Regions from separate parts of the Paenarthrobacter sp. CC6 genome, predicted to be linked through region 2. Evidence: riboswitches for the same ligand, from Rfam matches in the RefSeq annotation. Region 2 holds a riboswitch; each other region holds the start of a gene.
The links. A riboswitch is a leader RNA that binds a small molecule or an ion and turns the genes downstream of it on or off. The one in region 2 is predicted to bind thiamine pyrophosphate.
Positions count from the first base shown of each region.

Region 1: another riboswitch for thiamine pyrophosphate. It lies ahead of thiD (bifunctional hydroxymethylpyrimidine kinase/phosphomethylpyrimidine kinase); the one in region 2 lies ahead of thiO (glycine oxidase ThiO).
Region 3: another riboswitch for thiamine pyrophosphate. It lies ahead of PV760_RS08325 (ECF transporter S component); the one in region 2 lies ahead of thiO (glycine oxidase ThiO).

Region 1 is NZ_JARDAN010000006.1:363,606-368,429, forward strand. Features, by position in the region: gene thiD (bifunctional hydroxymethylpyrimidine kinase/phosphomethylpyrimidine kinase) at 1-1,403, opposite strand, end outside; TPP riboswitch at 1,394-1,492, opposite strand; gene PV760_RS06500 (Rne/Rng family ribonuclease) at 1,579-4,725, opposite strand.
Region 2 is NZ_JARDAN010000008.1:313,979-318,802, forward strand. Features, by position in the region: gene PV760_RS10100 (TetR/AcrR family transcriptional regulator) at 1-418, shown strand, start outside; gene PV760_RS10105 (DUF3107 domain-containing protein) at 469-693, shown strand; gene PV760_RS10110 (membrane protein) at 730-1,032, shown strand; gene PV760_RS10115 (4a-hydroxytetrahydrobiopterin dehydratase) at 1,082-1,426, opposite strand; gene PV760_RS10120 (thiazole synthase) at 1,473-2,270, opposite strand; gene thiS (sulfur carrier protein ThiS) at 2,274-2,510, opposite strand; gene thiO (glycine oxidase ThiO) at 2,507-3,742, opposite strand; TPP riboswitch at 3,735-3,854, opposite strand; gene thiE (thiamine phosphate synthase) at 3,882-4,568, shown strand; gene PV760_RS10140 (CGNR zinc finger domain-containing protein) at 4,686-4,824, opposite strand, start outside.
Region 3 is NZ_JARDAN010000007.1:308,419-313,242, reverse strand. Features, by position in the region: gene PV760_RS08355 (Na+/H+ antiporter subunit D) at 1-746, shown strand, start outside; gene PV760_RS08350 (Na+/H+ antiporter subunit E) at 743-1,309, shown strand; gene PV760_RS08345 (MrpF/PhaF family protein) at 1,306-1,584, shown strand; gene mnhG (monovalent cation/H(+) antiporter subunit G) at 1,574-1,963, shown strand; gene PV760_RS08335 (DUF4235 domain-containing protein) at 2,062-2,322, opposite strand; gene PV760_RS08330 (NUDIX hydrolase) at 2,349-3,026, opposite strand; TPP riboswitch at 3,324-3,460, shown strand; gene PV760_RS08325 (ECF transporter S component) at 3,537-4,157, shown strand; gene PV760_RS08320 (ABC transporter ATP-binding protein) at 4,157-4,824, shown strand, end outside.

The sequences.
Region 1 (4,824 bases), on a different contig from region 2:
GTGAAGTTGATCGCCATCCTTGTGGCGGAGGCAAAGTCCTCGTCGGCGTACGTCCGCAGCCAGTCCGCATAGGGATGCCCGCCGGAGGCCCCGGCCTCGACGAACGCGGCGTGGAGCTTTTGACCCACTTCCGCATACAACCAGTAGCAGGGCAGGATCGCCGCGAGGACCACCGCATAGCTGCCTGACGCCGTCGTTGCCAGCAGATGGTCCACATAGGCTTTGGTGACCGGTCCGGTGACGCCCGAAGCCTCACGGGAGCTCAACCAGTTCCTGTGCAGTTCCGATTCAACTTCCAGGCACTGCCGTGAGCTCCTGGCCCAGAACAGCTGTTCTTCCTCGGTGGGCGCCAACGCACCTGCACGGGCAAGGACCCTGGAATAGCCATTGAGATAGATGGCGTCCTGCGCAAGGTAGTAGCTGAACGCCGGCTCCGGCAAATGCCCCGACTGCAGTTCCTGGATGAAGTTGAGGCCGTGGATTTTTTCAAGCTCCGGGATGGCTTCCTTCCACAAAGTGGCAGCAAATCCGCCAGGCTGGAGGACGCGCTGGTGGTGGAAGTGGTCCACAGGCCCGTTGCCCCGGCCCACTTCCAGCTCCCCTGCGCTCCTCAGGGCCTGGAGCAGCCACGGTTTCGCTTCGCGCAGTGAGGCCTCCCAGTCGCCCGTGCGCGCCTGGACGGTAGCCAAGGCGGACGACAACGAGCATCCAGTGCCATGGCTGTTCCGGGTCGCAATCCTTGGACCTGCCACTTCGATGACGTCCTGCCGCAACAGCCCGCTGGTGTTGATCAAGGCATCGGGGCATTCCGAGCCGGCCAGATGACCGCCCTTGACCAAGACCGTGTTTCCGCACTCAGCTGCCAGTCGCTTGCCCTGCTCCAATGCCGATGCCCAATCAGCAGCCTCGGTTTCCCCCAGCAAAATGGCAAGCTCGGGCAGGTTCGGCGTGATCAGGTCCGCCAATGGAAGCAGGGAACGAAGGGCCTCCCCTGCGGATTCGGTCAGCAGGCGGTCACCGCTGGTGGCCACCATCACGGGATCAAGAACCACGACGGCGGGGCGCACCGATTCGAGCCAACTGCGCACCTCGTCAATAACAGCCGCGTCGCCGAGCATCCCGATCTTCACGGCGTCGATGACGATATCGGTACTGACGGCGTCCAGTTGCTGGCGCAGGAACTCCACGGGTGGTACGTGCACACCGCTGACACCCAGGGTGTTCTGGGCCGTCAAAGCCGTAATGGCAGCCATGCCATATCCACCGTGGGCGGCGATGCTCTTCAAATCAGCCTGGATTCCGGCTCCTCCGGACGGGTCGGAGCCCGCGATGCTAAGTACCCGGGGGGTTCGTCTGCGGTCCTCCGCCAGCGGATAAACAGCGGAAGATGACAATGCGGCCATGAGGACATCCCTTCGCCGGTGCTAACCGGACAGGTTCAACGGGTTTGGATCTCAGCCTGGCCCATCGCCTGGCACCCCGTGTCAGTCCCCCAGCCTAGCGCACCGGCAGACAGCAAAAGGCCCCGCAATTCCCGCTGGTAGCGGAACTGCGGGGCCTTGGTGCGGTCACAAACGGTTAGAGTTCGGAGGCCGGTACGCCGACGCCCAGGATGATGGGTTCGTCCGGGGCCGCTTTCCTGACCGGCTCCGCAGGCGCCTTGGACTCGTGCGCCGATCCCTTCGCGGCCGTAGCGGTCACGTCGTGGTGCTCAACAGTGGTCTCGTTGGCCGCGCCTTGGGCCCTGCTTGCACTGCGGTTCCGGCGGCTACGACGACCCCGCGATGCTGAGGGGGCTTCGTCTGCGGCCGGAGCCGGAGCTTCAGTCGTCGGGGTGTCCGCAGCCTTCGGGGCTTCGACAGCTTCCTTGGCTTTCCGGTCCTCAGGCGACGGTGCCGCGCCAAGGTGCGAGAAAGCTTCGGCCAGACGGTCCAGGCTCATGGCCGGCTGGGCTGCCTGCGGCTCATCGTGGTGTTCAACGAAAGGCAAGGCAACCTCTTCGCCGCCAAAACGCAGCACTGGAGTAGCCCGGCCTTCGCGGACAGCGGCGTCGTGTGCCGCGGCTTCCTGAGCCGTCGGGGCAGCGGAGACCGAACCGGCGTCGGGACCATGCTCCCCGGCCGCCCGGGTTTGCTCCTCTGCCTTGTGGAGCTCGTCATCGTGAAGGTGGGCGGCATGCGCGGCCGCTGCAATCGTCGCCAGTGCAGCCCGGGTTGCTTCGGCTTTTGCCTGACGGGCAGGGTCCTGGGCTTCCGGGTGTGCTGCCGGTGCCGCAACAGGGGCGGACGGCGTCGAATGGACCTGGGCCGGCGCTTCGACCGTTCCCTGGGCGCCGCCCTTGCCGCGGCGACGCTTGCGCTCGGTGCGGGCTGTGGACTGCTGTGCTTCGGTGTGCGGACGGTGCTGCTCGGCTGCCACGGTGTTGGCGCGGCGGTGCTCCACGGGCTCGTCATGCGTCACGACACCGCGGCCTGCGCAGTGCTCGCACTGCTCACCGAAGACTTCAAGGAGACCGGTGCCCATGCGCTTGCGGGTCATCTGGACAAGGCCCAGTGACGTTACTTCAGCAACCTGGTGCTTGGTACGGTCGCGGCCCAGGCACTCCACCATGCGGCGGAGAACGAGGTCGCGGTTGGATTCCAGGACCATGTCGATGAAGTCGATGACGATGATGCCGCCGATGTCACGCAGGCGAAGCTGGCGAACGACTTCCTCGGCAGCTTCAAGGTTGTTCTTGGTAACTGTCTCTTCCAGATTTCCACCACTGCCGGTGAACTTCCCCGTGTTGACGTCCACCACCGTCATGGCTTCGGTGCGGTCAATGACCAGCGAGCCACCGGATGGCAGGAAGACCTTGCGTTCCAGGGCCTTGTGGATCTGCTCGTCGATGCGCCAGGCAGCGAAGATGTCTTGATCCTTGGTCCATTTTTCAAGGCGGCCCACGAGGTCGGGGGCAACATAGGTTACATAGGCCTCGATGGTGTCCCAGGCGTCGTCACCGGAGACGATCAGCTTGGAGAAGTCCTCATTGAAGACGTCACGGACAACCTTGATGGTGAGGTCCGGTTCGCCGTAAAGCAGTTCCGGTGCCAGCACCTTGGTGGAGGAAGCTTGCCCTTCGATACCTTCCCACTGCGCGCGCAGACGGTTGATGTCGTGGGTCAGTTCTTCTTCCGAGGCACCTTCAGCGGCCGTACGGACGATGACTCCGGCGTTTTCCGGCAGGCGGTCCTTCAGGATCCGCTTGAGGCGGTTGCGTTCGACGTCGGGCAGCTTGCGGGAGATGCCGGTCATGGATCCACCCGGCACGTACACGAGGTAGCGGCCCGGAAGTGAGATCTGGCTTGTGAGGCGGGCACCCTTGTGACCCACCGGATCCTTGGTCACCTGGACCAGGACGGAGTCGCCGGACTTCAGCGCATTCTCGATCCGGCGCGGCTGGCCCTCCAGGTTCACTGCATCCCAGTTGACTTCACCGGCGTACAGCACCGCATTGCGGCCGCGTCCGATATCAACGAATGCAGCTTCCATGGATGGCAGGACGTTCTGGACCTTGCCGAGGTAGACGTTGCCGATCAGGGAGTCCTGCTGGGTCTTGGACACGAAGTGCTCGGCCAGGACGCCATCTTCAAGGACTGCGATCTGGATTCTGTCGTCGCGCTGGCGGACGATCATTTGCCGGTCCACGGATTCGCGGCGTGCCAGGAACTCGGCTTCGGTAATCACCTGGCGGCGACGTCCGGTCTCGCGGGACTCGCGGCGACGCTGCTTCTTAGCCTCGAGCCGGGTGGAGCCCTTGACGCTTGCGACCCGGTTGGAAGGAGCCGTTTCCGTGATGGGCCGGGGGGCGCGAACGCGGGTTACCGTGTTGGGCGGGTCGTCATCCGAGCCGCCCGTCAGTTCAAGGTCCTGGTCTCCACGACGCCGACGACGACGGCGACGCGACGTGACGCCTTCCTCGAGGGCTTCAGCTGCGGGAGTTTCTTCGTCGCCGGAGTCATTGCTGTCTTCGGTGTCGTTCTCGTCGCGTTCAGTGCCACGGCGCCCGCGGCGGCCGCGGCTCCGGCGACGGCGACGACTGCCACCCTCGTCCAGCTCACCGTCTGCGGCTGCTTCAGCGTCGTCTTCCGGCTCGTCGTCCGTCTCTTCCACGGCCGCAACGCGCGGGACAGTGGTGAGGTCAGGGGCCTGGAAGATCATCGACGTGATGGAAACCGGCTCCATAAACAGCGAGGTGGCAGCGGCAGGAGCAGCTTCCTCGGCCGGAGCCTCTTCCTCAGCAGCAGGTTCTTCCGGCTGGGCGCCGGCTTCCGGCGTCGTGGTTTCTTCAACAACTTCAGCAACTGCGGGCGTCTCTTCTGCCTCCACCTTGGGCTTGGCAGCACGACGACGGCGGACCGGCTTTTCGGGGGCAGCTTCAGGGACGGCTTCGGGCTGGGTTTCGGCAGAAGGCTCCTGGCCTGCGGCGGTTTCATCGCCGAGGCCGGGCAAGGGCTCGGTTGGCTCAACCTTCTTGCGGGACCGGGTGCGGCGTACGGGCTTGGCGTCAGCCTCGGGAGTTTCCGCAACTGCGGGCGTCCCAGTGGCAGGGGCCTCAGTTGCCTCTACCTCAGCAACTGCCTTGGGCGCAGCCTTGCGCCGGGTCCGGGTGGTTTTCTTGGGCGCTTCCGCAGTGTCCGCGGGAGCTGCCTCATCATTAACGGCTACAACCTGGTCATTATCCATATGTGGCAACACTCCTGCCCCAGCGACACCGCCACATCCGGCGCCCAGAGGGGCAAATATTGTCAAAACCCGCAGGCGTTGACAGAAGTCGGTAGTATG
Region 2 (4,824 bases):
GCTCCTGGACAGCCATCTGGCAACCCTGACGGATTTGATGCTCGGTGCACTGAACTCCACCTCGGACAACAAGGAGCGCGTCAAGGCCGTCATGCGCGCCTATTACAGGTTCATTGCGGACGACGACCAGGCGCACCGCCTTGTGTTTGAGTCCGACCTCATCAACGATCCCGATGTCAGCTCCCGTCTGGAGACGTTCAACAAGACGTTCGCCGACGCCGTCGCCCATGTCATTGCCGAGGACACCAAACTCCCGCCCCTCGAAGCCCAGCTCCTGGGCCGCGGCCTGGCAGGAATGGCCCAGGTCAGCGCCCGTTATTGGCTTGAAACGGACGGAAACCTGGACCTCGATGTCGCCAGCGATCTGATCTATCGTTTAGCTTGGCGCGGAATCAGTCGATTCCCCAAAGAGTCCTAGGCTACAAATAGAGGACTGACTTAACACTTGATTGGCTTGGAGGCCTTGCTGTGGAAGTAAAGATCGGCATTCAGAACGTTGGCCGTGAAATTGTGCTCGAATCCGCCCTGGACGCTGACGCCGTAGCCAAGATCGTGGCCGAGGCGGTGTCCAAGGGCTCGGAACTGCGGCTGACCGATGAGAAGGGCCGCCAGGTCATCGTTCCGGGCAACGTACTGGGATACGTGGAAATCGGCGCCGAGGAAGTCCGCCGGGTCGGCTTCGGCGCCCTCTAGCGTTCACCGTCCCGCCTTCGTCCGCTAAGGAGTCTCATGCTTTCTCTTGTCATCGTGGTTTTGGCCACCGTTGCTGCCGGTTTCATCGTGTGGGCCACCGATAAGCGGCACAGCAGGTACGGGATTGCATTGCCCGCAGGCATTGCGGCCGCTGTTGGCACCCTGAGCTGGATTGCTTTCATCAGTGCCGGACTGGGCTACCAGCCGGGGGCGACGTGGATCCCCTGGGTCCTGCCAATCGTGCTCGGAAGTGCAGCGGCAGCGGGCATTGTGGTCTATCTGGGACGGACCCGCACCAAGCATGATACTGAGGCGCTGACCAAGGCCTTGCGGCTCTAGGCTCGAAAAACAGCAGTGACCATCACCCACGGGTGATGGTCACTGCTGTTTAAGGGCCCTCGGCGCCCGGATAGCGACCCGGCTCAGCGAGGGCACCCGTGGCCGATGCTGCCTCACTTACGGAGGCGGCAGCAGCAAGGTCGCGTTGGGTTACCTGTCCGCCGGCGTAATGGGACACGTAACGCAGGAAGACCCTGTTGTACCGCCAGTCAAGATCCGGATGGTGGTTCTGCTCTTCGGCGATCTGTCCAATGGCCGCGATGAGGGCCAAAGCCTCGGCCGCCGTCGACGTCTTGTAAACGGTTACGAGGCCGTTTTGGAGCTTCCAACCCGGGAGGTCCTTGAGCGCGGCTTCGACCGCTGCCGGGGGCACCGGTTCTTTCCTGTTAACCATGGTTGCTCCTTCGTTGCGGGGAACCCGGCCCGGGAGAAACCCGGCTTTAGAAGAACTCCGCCCGGCCTTCCATGGCCGAGGACGCCAAGGCGTGCTCACGACGCGGAATCCGGCCTGCCTGTTTGGCCAGCCTACCGGCGATGACGGCGTGTTTGAAGGCTTGACCCATCTGCACAGGGTTCTGCGCGCGGGTCACTGCGGTCGCCAGCAGGACCGCGTCACAGCCCAGTTCCATGGCAAGTGCGGCGTCGGAAGCTGTTCCGATCCCGGCGTCCAGCACCACCGGCACGGAGGCCCGGGACACGATGAGTTCTATGTTGTGCGGGTTCAGGATGCCCAGGCCGGTCCCGATGGGCGAGCCCAGCGGCATGACTGCCGTGGCGCCGAGGTTCTCGAGGCGGAGGGCAAGCACGGGATCGTCGTTGGTGTAGGCGAACACTTTGAAGCCGCGGTTCACCAATTGCTCGGTGGCGTCCACCAGTTCAACAGCGTCAGGGAGCAGCGTGTGCTCGTCCGCGATTACTTCCAGCTTGACCCAGTCGGTCTCCAGCGCCTCGCGTGCCAGTTCCGCCGTCATCACGGCGTCCTTCGCCGTGAAACAGCCTGCGGTGTTCGGGAGGACCCGGATGTTGTTGTCCACCAGCAGCTGGAACAGCGAACCGGTTTCGGCCGGCGAATAGCGTCGCATGGCCACGGTGGTGAGCTCGGTTCCGGATGCCAGGAGCGCGGCTCCGAGCCCGTCCAGGCTCGGCGCACCTCCCGTTCCCATGATCAGGCGGGACCCGAATTCGACGCCGTCGATCACCAAGGCGTCAGTACGGATTTCGGTGCTTGCTGTGGTCATGGTTCAGCCTCCCTGTACTGCGGTAACGAGTTCGAGTTCATCGCCGTCGGCCAGCGGAGTAGCCGCCCACTGGCTGCGCGGCACCACCTCGGAATTGCGGGCGACGGCGACACCCAGCTTCCCGCCGTCGGCCGCCTGTCCGCGGTGGTCGAGTACGCGGCCGGTGACGGCCGTGACGAGCGTGCTGACGGAGGCGTCGGCGGGAACCTGGTGGACGGCGCCGTTGAGTTTGATGTTCATACTGTTTCCTTGCTGTGGAGTTGAGAGCGACGCGCGGTTGCACTGAAACGGTCGGGCCGGAAGATGGACCAGCGGGGATCAGGGGAACCGGTGAGCAGCTCCCCCACGATCATGGCGGCCACGGGGGTCAGGAGGACGCCATGCCGGAAGAACCCGGTGGCCACAATCATGCCCGCGATGTCCCCGCTTGAACCGGCTACGCGGCCCAGCAACGGAGCGTTATCCGGAGTCCCTGGCCTGGCGCGCGCAGTTGCTTCCAGGAGTTCAAGTTCGGCCACCGCGGGAACCAGTACCTGGGCGTCCCTAAGGAGCTGGTAAACCCCGCCGGCAGAGACTGCGTTGGAGGCCGCCGACAAGCCGTCCTCCCGTTGGGTAGCTCCGATGACTACGGTTCCGTCGTCCCTGGGAACGATGTAAACGGGCACCCCGCGGACCATGCCACGAACAGTGGCAGTGAGCAGCGGTTGGAGGTGCGCGGGGACCCGAAGCCTGAGGATGTCCCCGTAGACCGGCCTGACCGGAAGTTCAAGACCCTCAGGAAGGCCGGCGAGCGCGGGGGCGCCCAGCCCGTTGGCCACCACGGTTTCGCCGGCCACGACGGATTTGCCGGATTCGAGCTCCACTCCGGCTACCTGGTCCCCGTCCCACAACAGGCCGTGCGCGGACTCTGCAACGGCAAATCCTTCCCTGGCGCCGCCTACCCACGTGCCATCGCCGGATGAATGCGCGGCCAGCCCTGCCATGAGGCACTCCGCCAGCTTCCGGGGATCCACCTGGTGATCGGCGGGGATATCAAAGGCACAGGAAATTTGCGGGCTAAGGAGCGGTTCGCGTTCCCTGGCGGTCCGCAACGGCAACGGTTCGACCCCCAGGCCCGCCGCGAGCTGGACAGTGCGAAGGTCCGCGAGCGCGCGGCGGTCGGCGGCATCGGCACCCACGGCGAGGGTCGGCGTCGTCCGGTATCCGGTAGCTTCCACAGGCCGGTGAAGGCCGCCGGCAAACGAGGGCCACAACCGGGATGACCCGAGCATGAGCTCCAGGAGGTCTTCTTCCTGGTAGTGCAGCTCGCTCACGGGCGCCAACATTCCGGCAGCAGCAAATGTCGCACCGGTGGCGGGCGCCGGATCGATGAGTGCTACGGAGCGGCCCAGCTTCCGAGCCTGGTGGGCGATGCCCAGTCCGATGACGCCTCCGCCGATAACGGCAACATCCGCGTGAATGGCTTCTGCCATCTGTTTCCTTCCCTACGCCGGTACTAGCCGGATCAGGTCAAGCGGTCGGCTCTGAAGCCCTCTCAGCCGGACGGTCATAAAGACGTAGGTCACGGCTCCCGCAGTACGTGCCCAGTTTAGAGGAACTACTGTGGATTCCATGACCCAGCACTCTGCCCTCGCCAGCGCCCGCCTCTACCTGTGCACTGATGCGCGCAAGCGCCAAGGCGATTTTGAAGACTTTGCCGACGCCGCGTTCCAGGGCGGGGTGGACATCATCCAACTCCGTGACAAGACGATCGAAGCCGCCGAGGAATTGGAATTGCTGGCGATCCTGCGTGGCGTCGCAGAACGGCACGGGCGGCTCTGGGCGGTCAACGACCGGGCCGATATTGCCAGTGTTTCCGGGGCTCCGGTGTTCCATGTGGGCCAGAAGGACCTCCCGCTGGAGATTGCCCGCACGTTCCTTCCCCGCCCCGCTTCGATTGGTCTCTCCACCCATACGCCTGAGCAGGTAAATGCCGCGATCACGGCTTCGCCGGGCGAGCCTGGGCTGGACTATTTCTGCGTTGGTCCCGTCTGGGCGACCCCCACCAAACCCGGCCGCGAAGCGGTGGGAACCGGCCTGGTCACATATGCCGCGGAAGCGATCAGGCGCGCGGAGGAGACCACCGGCGGCGCCGTGGAGGTGCCGTGGTTTGCGATCGGCGGAATCGATCTCGGCAATGTCGAGCAGGTGCTCGCTGCGGGCGCCAGCCGTATCGTCGTCGTTCGCGCCATTACCGAGGCGGAAGATCCGACGGCGGCAGCCAAGTCGCTGCTCGAAGCCCTGGACGCCGCCGCGTAACGGTTCTCCAAACAACAGTCCCAGGCACGCAGACCGTCGGGGTATCGGCAGGTTGTGGCGACAGGGGTGAGTCGGGGCTTGCAGATGCCGCAGCCCACCCACCGGATCGGATCAGATTCAGGTGAGCCGATCGCGGTACTGGCGCATCTTGCTCCGCGCCCCGCACGTGTTCATGTCGCACCAGGTCCGGGTCCTGGACCGTGAACTGTCGTAGAACACCCACCTGCACGCTTCCGACGCGCAGGTCCTGAGCCGC
Region 3 (4,824 bases), on a different contig from region 2:
ACGTTCCCCTGATGGTGGTGGCGCTACTCACCATGGTTGTCGGTATTCTGGGTGCCCTTGCCCAGAGCGACATCAAACGTCTGCTGTCCTTCACGCTGATCAGCCACATCGGGTACATGGTGTTCGGGCTGGCCATGAGCTCCGTAGCGGGACTGGGTGCGGCAGTGTTCTACGTTGCCCACCACATCACCGTGCAGACCAGCTTGTTCCTGGTCACCGGACTCATAGAACGCCGGGGTGGCAGCTCCTCCATTGACCGCTTGGGCGGCCTGGCCAAGCTGTCGCCGTTGCTGGCGTTGCTGTTCTTCGTACCGGCCATGAACCTGGCGGGCATTCCTCCGTTCTCAGGCTTCCTTGGGAAGCTGGGTCTTCTGCAGGCCGGCGTGGAGCTCGGAACCCCACTGGCGATCGTGCTGGTAGTGGGCGGCGTGGTCACCAGCCTGCTGACGTTGCTGGCAATAGCCCGTGTGTGGAACAGGGCGTTCTGGCGCAAACCCGAGGATGCCGAATATCCGGATCCCGTGTTGATGACCCCCGGCAACGTCGGAGTGCTGCCGCGGACCATGGTGGGTTCCACTGCGGCACTGGTGGTGTTCGGGGTGGCGCTGACGGTGTTCGCCGGTCCGCTCTTCCAGGTCGCGGACGGTTCCGCGGAGATCATGCTGGACCGCTCGGCCTACATCCACTCGGTACTGGGTGACTCTGTCGAGGTGCCCCCGCTGGCGCAGAATGGCGGTACGAAATGAGCCGCAAGCCGATCTCGTTCCGCACGGAACTGCCGCTGCTCATCTGGCTGGTCATCGTATGGGGTGCGCTGTGGCGTGACTTCAGTCCGGGCAACCTGCTTTTTGGCGCGTTGATCGCCGTGCTGGTGGCCAAGTTCTTCTACCTCCCGCCTGTGGAGCTCAGCGGCAGGTTCAATGTCCTGCGTGCTGTTCCGTTCGCCCTGATGTTCGTCGCGAAAGTGGTGGCAGCGAGCTTCCTGGTGCTGTACCTGGCGGTGGTCAAGGGACCCAAGGTGCGCAGCGCCGTCGTCGCTGTTCCGTTGCGAAGCCACTCGGACCTCATGGTGACGGCTACAGGGCATGTCATCTCGCTGATCCCCGGCTCGCTGGTGGTGGAGGTGGACCGCTCCACCTCCACGCTCTACCTGCACGCGCTGAACATCTACGAAGAAGCGGACATCGACAAGATCCGCCGGGAGACGCAGAACATTGAGGCAGGGCTGATCCGCATCATGGGAACGCGGGAAGAAGTCGAGGCCCTGAAAGCAGAAGCCCGGCCCGGCATGGAAGGGGCAACGCTGTGAAGGAATTTGTTCTGGTGGCCACGGCGGTGATCCTCAGCCTCGCCGCTGCAGGTGCGATCGTGCGCATCGCGATTGGGCCATCTTTGCTGGACCGCGTCCTTGCCTCCGATGTCCTGCTGGCCATCCTTGGTGCTGCCCTCGCCATCGACATGGCCGTGAACCAACACCTCAACAACCTGATGCTGCTGGTGGCCCTCGCGGTGATCGGTTTCATCGGCTCAGTGACGGTTGCCCGGTTCGTGGCCGAGCGAAGGGAGCAAAGCAATGAGTCCTGACGCCACCGGAGTGGACCTGGTCATCGACATGGTGACCGCGGTGTTCCTCATAGTGGGCGCCCTGATGTCTTTGGGTGCCGCGATCGGCCTGCTGAGGTTCCCGGACCTCATGAGCCGCATGCACGCAGCCACCAAGCCGCAGGTGTTGGGCTTGTTCCTGATGCTCGCAGCGATCGGCCTGCAGATGCGTACTTGGTGGGTGTGGCCCGTCCTGCTGGTGGCGTGGATTTTCCAGCTTCTCACGGCGCCGGTGTCCGCCCACATGGTGGGGCGCTCCGCGTACCGGACCAAACACGGGCACCGCGAGAAGCTCACCAAGGACGAACTCGAAGCCGTGGTCCAAAGGGCCGCCGCCGGCCAGGAGCCCTCCGAACCTTAAGGCAACGCGGAACCTTAAAGCAACGCGGGGTCACTTATGGCCCATTACCCCCATGGGGATGGGCCATAAGTGACCCCGCGTTGCTTGTTGCGTGATGCTTAGACGATGTCCTGGGATTTCGCGAAGCGGGCAATCGCCCGCTGGGTGCCGCGGCTGGCAAGGACCTGGATCAGCGTGCTCACGAAAGCGGAAATCAGCGCGAAGGTCAGAGCCGAGCGGAGGCTCGTCTCCATGTCATCGTTGCCTGTGGGCGGCTTGTTGCCCGTGGCCTTTTCCCAGCCTTTGTTGACGAGTTTGGTACCGACAAAGCCTGCACCGAGGCTTACCCCGGCGCCCAGCAGCTTGAAAAAGAGGTTCATGCCACCAGCCTAGCTGCACGGCACGGCTACCCGCGGTTTTCCCGCTCCTTGAGAAACGCTGCCAAGGACCCGACCGGAGCCAGAACCGGGACGACCGGGTGCTCGGCGGACCACACTGCCTCTACGGAATCGAGGACAGCGATTTCCTTCAGCAGATAGTAGGTGGGTGGCATCAGCTTCAACTGCCCTGCGGCTTCCGCTTCCAGGATTCCGGACACCGGCATCCACAGCGACTGCCAAGCCTCCGTGGTTTGATGCCGGGGCTGCGCTTCCGGTGCAGGCTTGGCCACATAGAAGTAGGTGTCGAAGCGCTTGGGCATGTCTATGGGCGTGATCCAGTTGGCCCAGGGGCGCAGGTCTCCGGGCTCGATGCCCAGCCCGGCTTCTTCCTGGACTTCGCGGATTGCTGCCGTGAGCACCATTCCCGCGTTGCTCTCCGCCAACGCTGTGTCCGCCGAAATCGAACTCTGCGCCCAGGACAACGCATGGCTGCGCAACAGTTCCCCGGGGTAGTCCCAGCCGGACTGATCCACAGCGTCCACCCGGCCGCCCGGAAAGACCACCATTCCTGCCGCGAAGTCCATGGTGCTGACTCTGTGCTGGACAAATGCCTCAAGCCCCGAGGGGGAGTCGCGGAGCAGAATCACGCTGGCAGCGAGGCGTGGCTCGGCCACGGGTGCGTGGGAGCCTGGAAGATCCGTCATCAGGCCATTCTTGCAGGTGCGTTGTGGGGCCTGCTGTGCGTGTTTAGGCGCGGGGATGGGGTGCAGAGTGGGCCTCGCAACGCACCCTCGTTTGTTGTGGGGCCTGCTGTGCGTGTTTAGGCGCGGGGATGGGGCGCAGAGTGGGCCTCGCAATGCACTCCTGTTGTTGTGGGGCCTGGTGTGCGTGCTTAGGCGCGGGGATGGGGTGCAGAGTGGGCCTCGCAACAGGATTGTGACCGCGGCCCAGAGCCGGCCGTACGCGGAGGTGTAAACTGAACCCGCCCATCAGGGCAGATTTGATAACGACAGGGGAGCGCCGCCGTCGGACCTTGCAGCGATGCAGGAGACGCGAGGGCGCTGAGAGTGCGGACAGCCGCAGACCCTCGAACCTGATCCGGTTAGTACCGGCGCAAGGGAGTCGAGCTTCTCAGAGTGTCCGGAGCCGGACGGCGCAAGCCAGGCGGATTCCGGGGAGCACTTTCCCCTCCTGTAACCTCAGGAGGCAGAAAAATGACCACGGTAAACGTGAAGAAGACCAGTTATAGCTGGCGTGTTGTAGACATCGTGGTGGCGGCCCTCATCGCCATCGCCGGCGGCGTGATCTTCTGGGCCTGGTCCCAGGGCGCGGCACTGGTATCCATCCCCATGAATGCGGCATACCCGCCCCTGACCGGCCTGATCGCCGGTGGCTGGATGATCCCCGCAGTCCTGGGCATGCTCATTATCCGAAAGCCCGGCGCAGCTCTTTTCTGCGAGGCCGTCGCAGCCACGGGTGAGCTCATCATGGGTTCGCAGTACGGCACCACGGTGCTCATCTCCGGCGTCCTGCAGGGCCTTGGCGCCGAGCTGATCTTCGCCGCGTTCCGCTACAAGAAGTTCAACCTGCCCACCGCACTCCTCGCGGGCGCAGGCGCGGGCCTCTTCTGTGGCCTGAACGACTCCTTCCTGCCCTGGGGCTGGAATATCGCCTACGAGGCCATCGACAAGCTGACGTACATCACTTTCACCACCATCTCCGGTGCAGTGATCGCCGGCGGCCTGTCCTGGATCGCCACCCGCGGTCTGGCCACGACGGGTGTCCTGAGTTCCTTCGCGTCGCGGAAGGCCGCTTCGGAGCCAGTCTTCAACTGATGCCTGCCACACACAGCGGCACGGTCCGGCCTGCCGCCATCTCCGCCGAGGGGTGGGGATGGCGGCATGCCGGCCGGGCCCAGCCTGCCATCCAGGGCCTTGACCTCCGCATTGAACCGGGGGAACGCGTCCTGTTGCTGGGCCCTTCGGGGGCCGGCAAGTCCACGCTCCTGCACGCCCTCGCCGGGGTGCTGGGTGACGAGGAAGACGACTCTGATGAGACCGGTTCGCTGCTGATCGACGGCGTCACTTCCCGCGAGCAGCGTGGCCGCGCCGGGCTGATGCAGCAGGATCCCGAAACGCAGGTGGTTCTCTCCCGGGTGGGCGACGACGTCGCCTTCGGCGCCGAGAACCTTGCCGTGCCGCGCGAGGAGATCTGGTCCCGGGTGCATGAAGCGCTCGACGACGTCGGCTTGCGTACCGCATCAGGCGGCGGTTTGGCATTGGACCACCCGACGGCGGCACTTTCCGGGGGACAGAAGCAGCGCCTCGCGCTGGCCGGGATTTTGGCGATGCGGCCAGGCTTGATCCTGCTGGACGAACCCACGGCCAACCTCGATCCTGCAGGGGTCCTCGAGGTCCGCGACGCCGTGGCCCGCTGCCTGGACAAGACCGGCGCCACGCTGGTGGTGGTGGAGCACAGGGTGTCCGTGTGGAAGGATCTGGT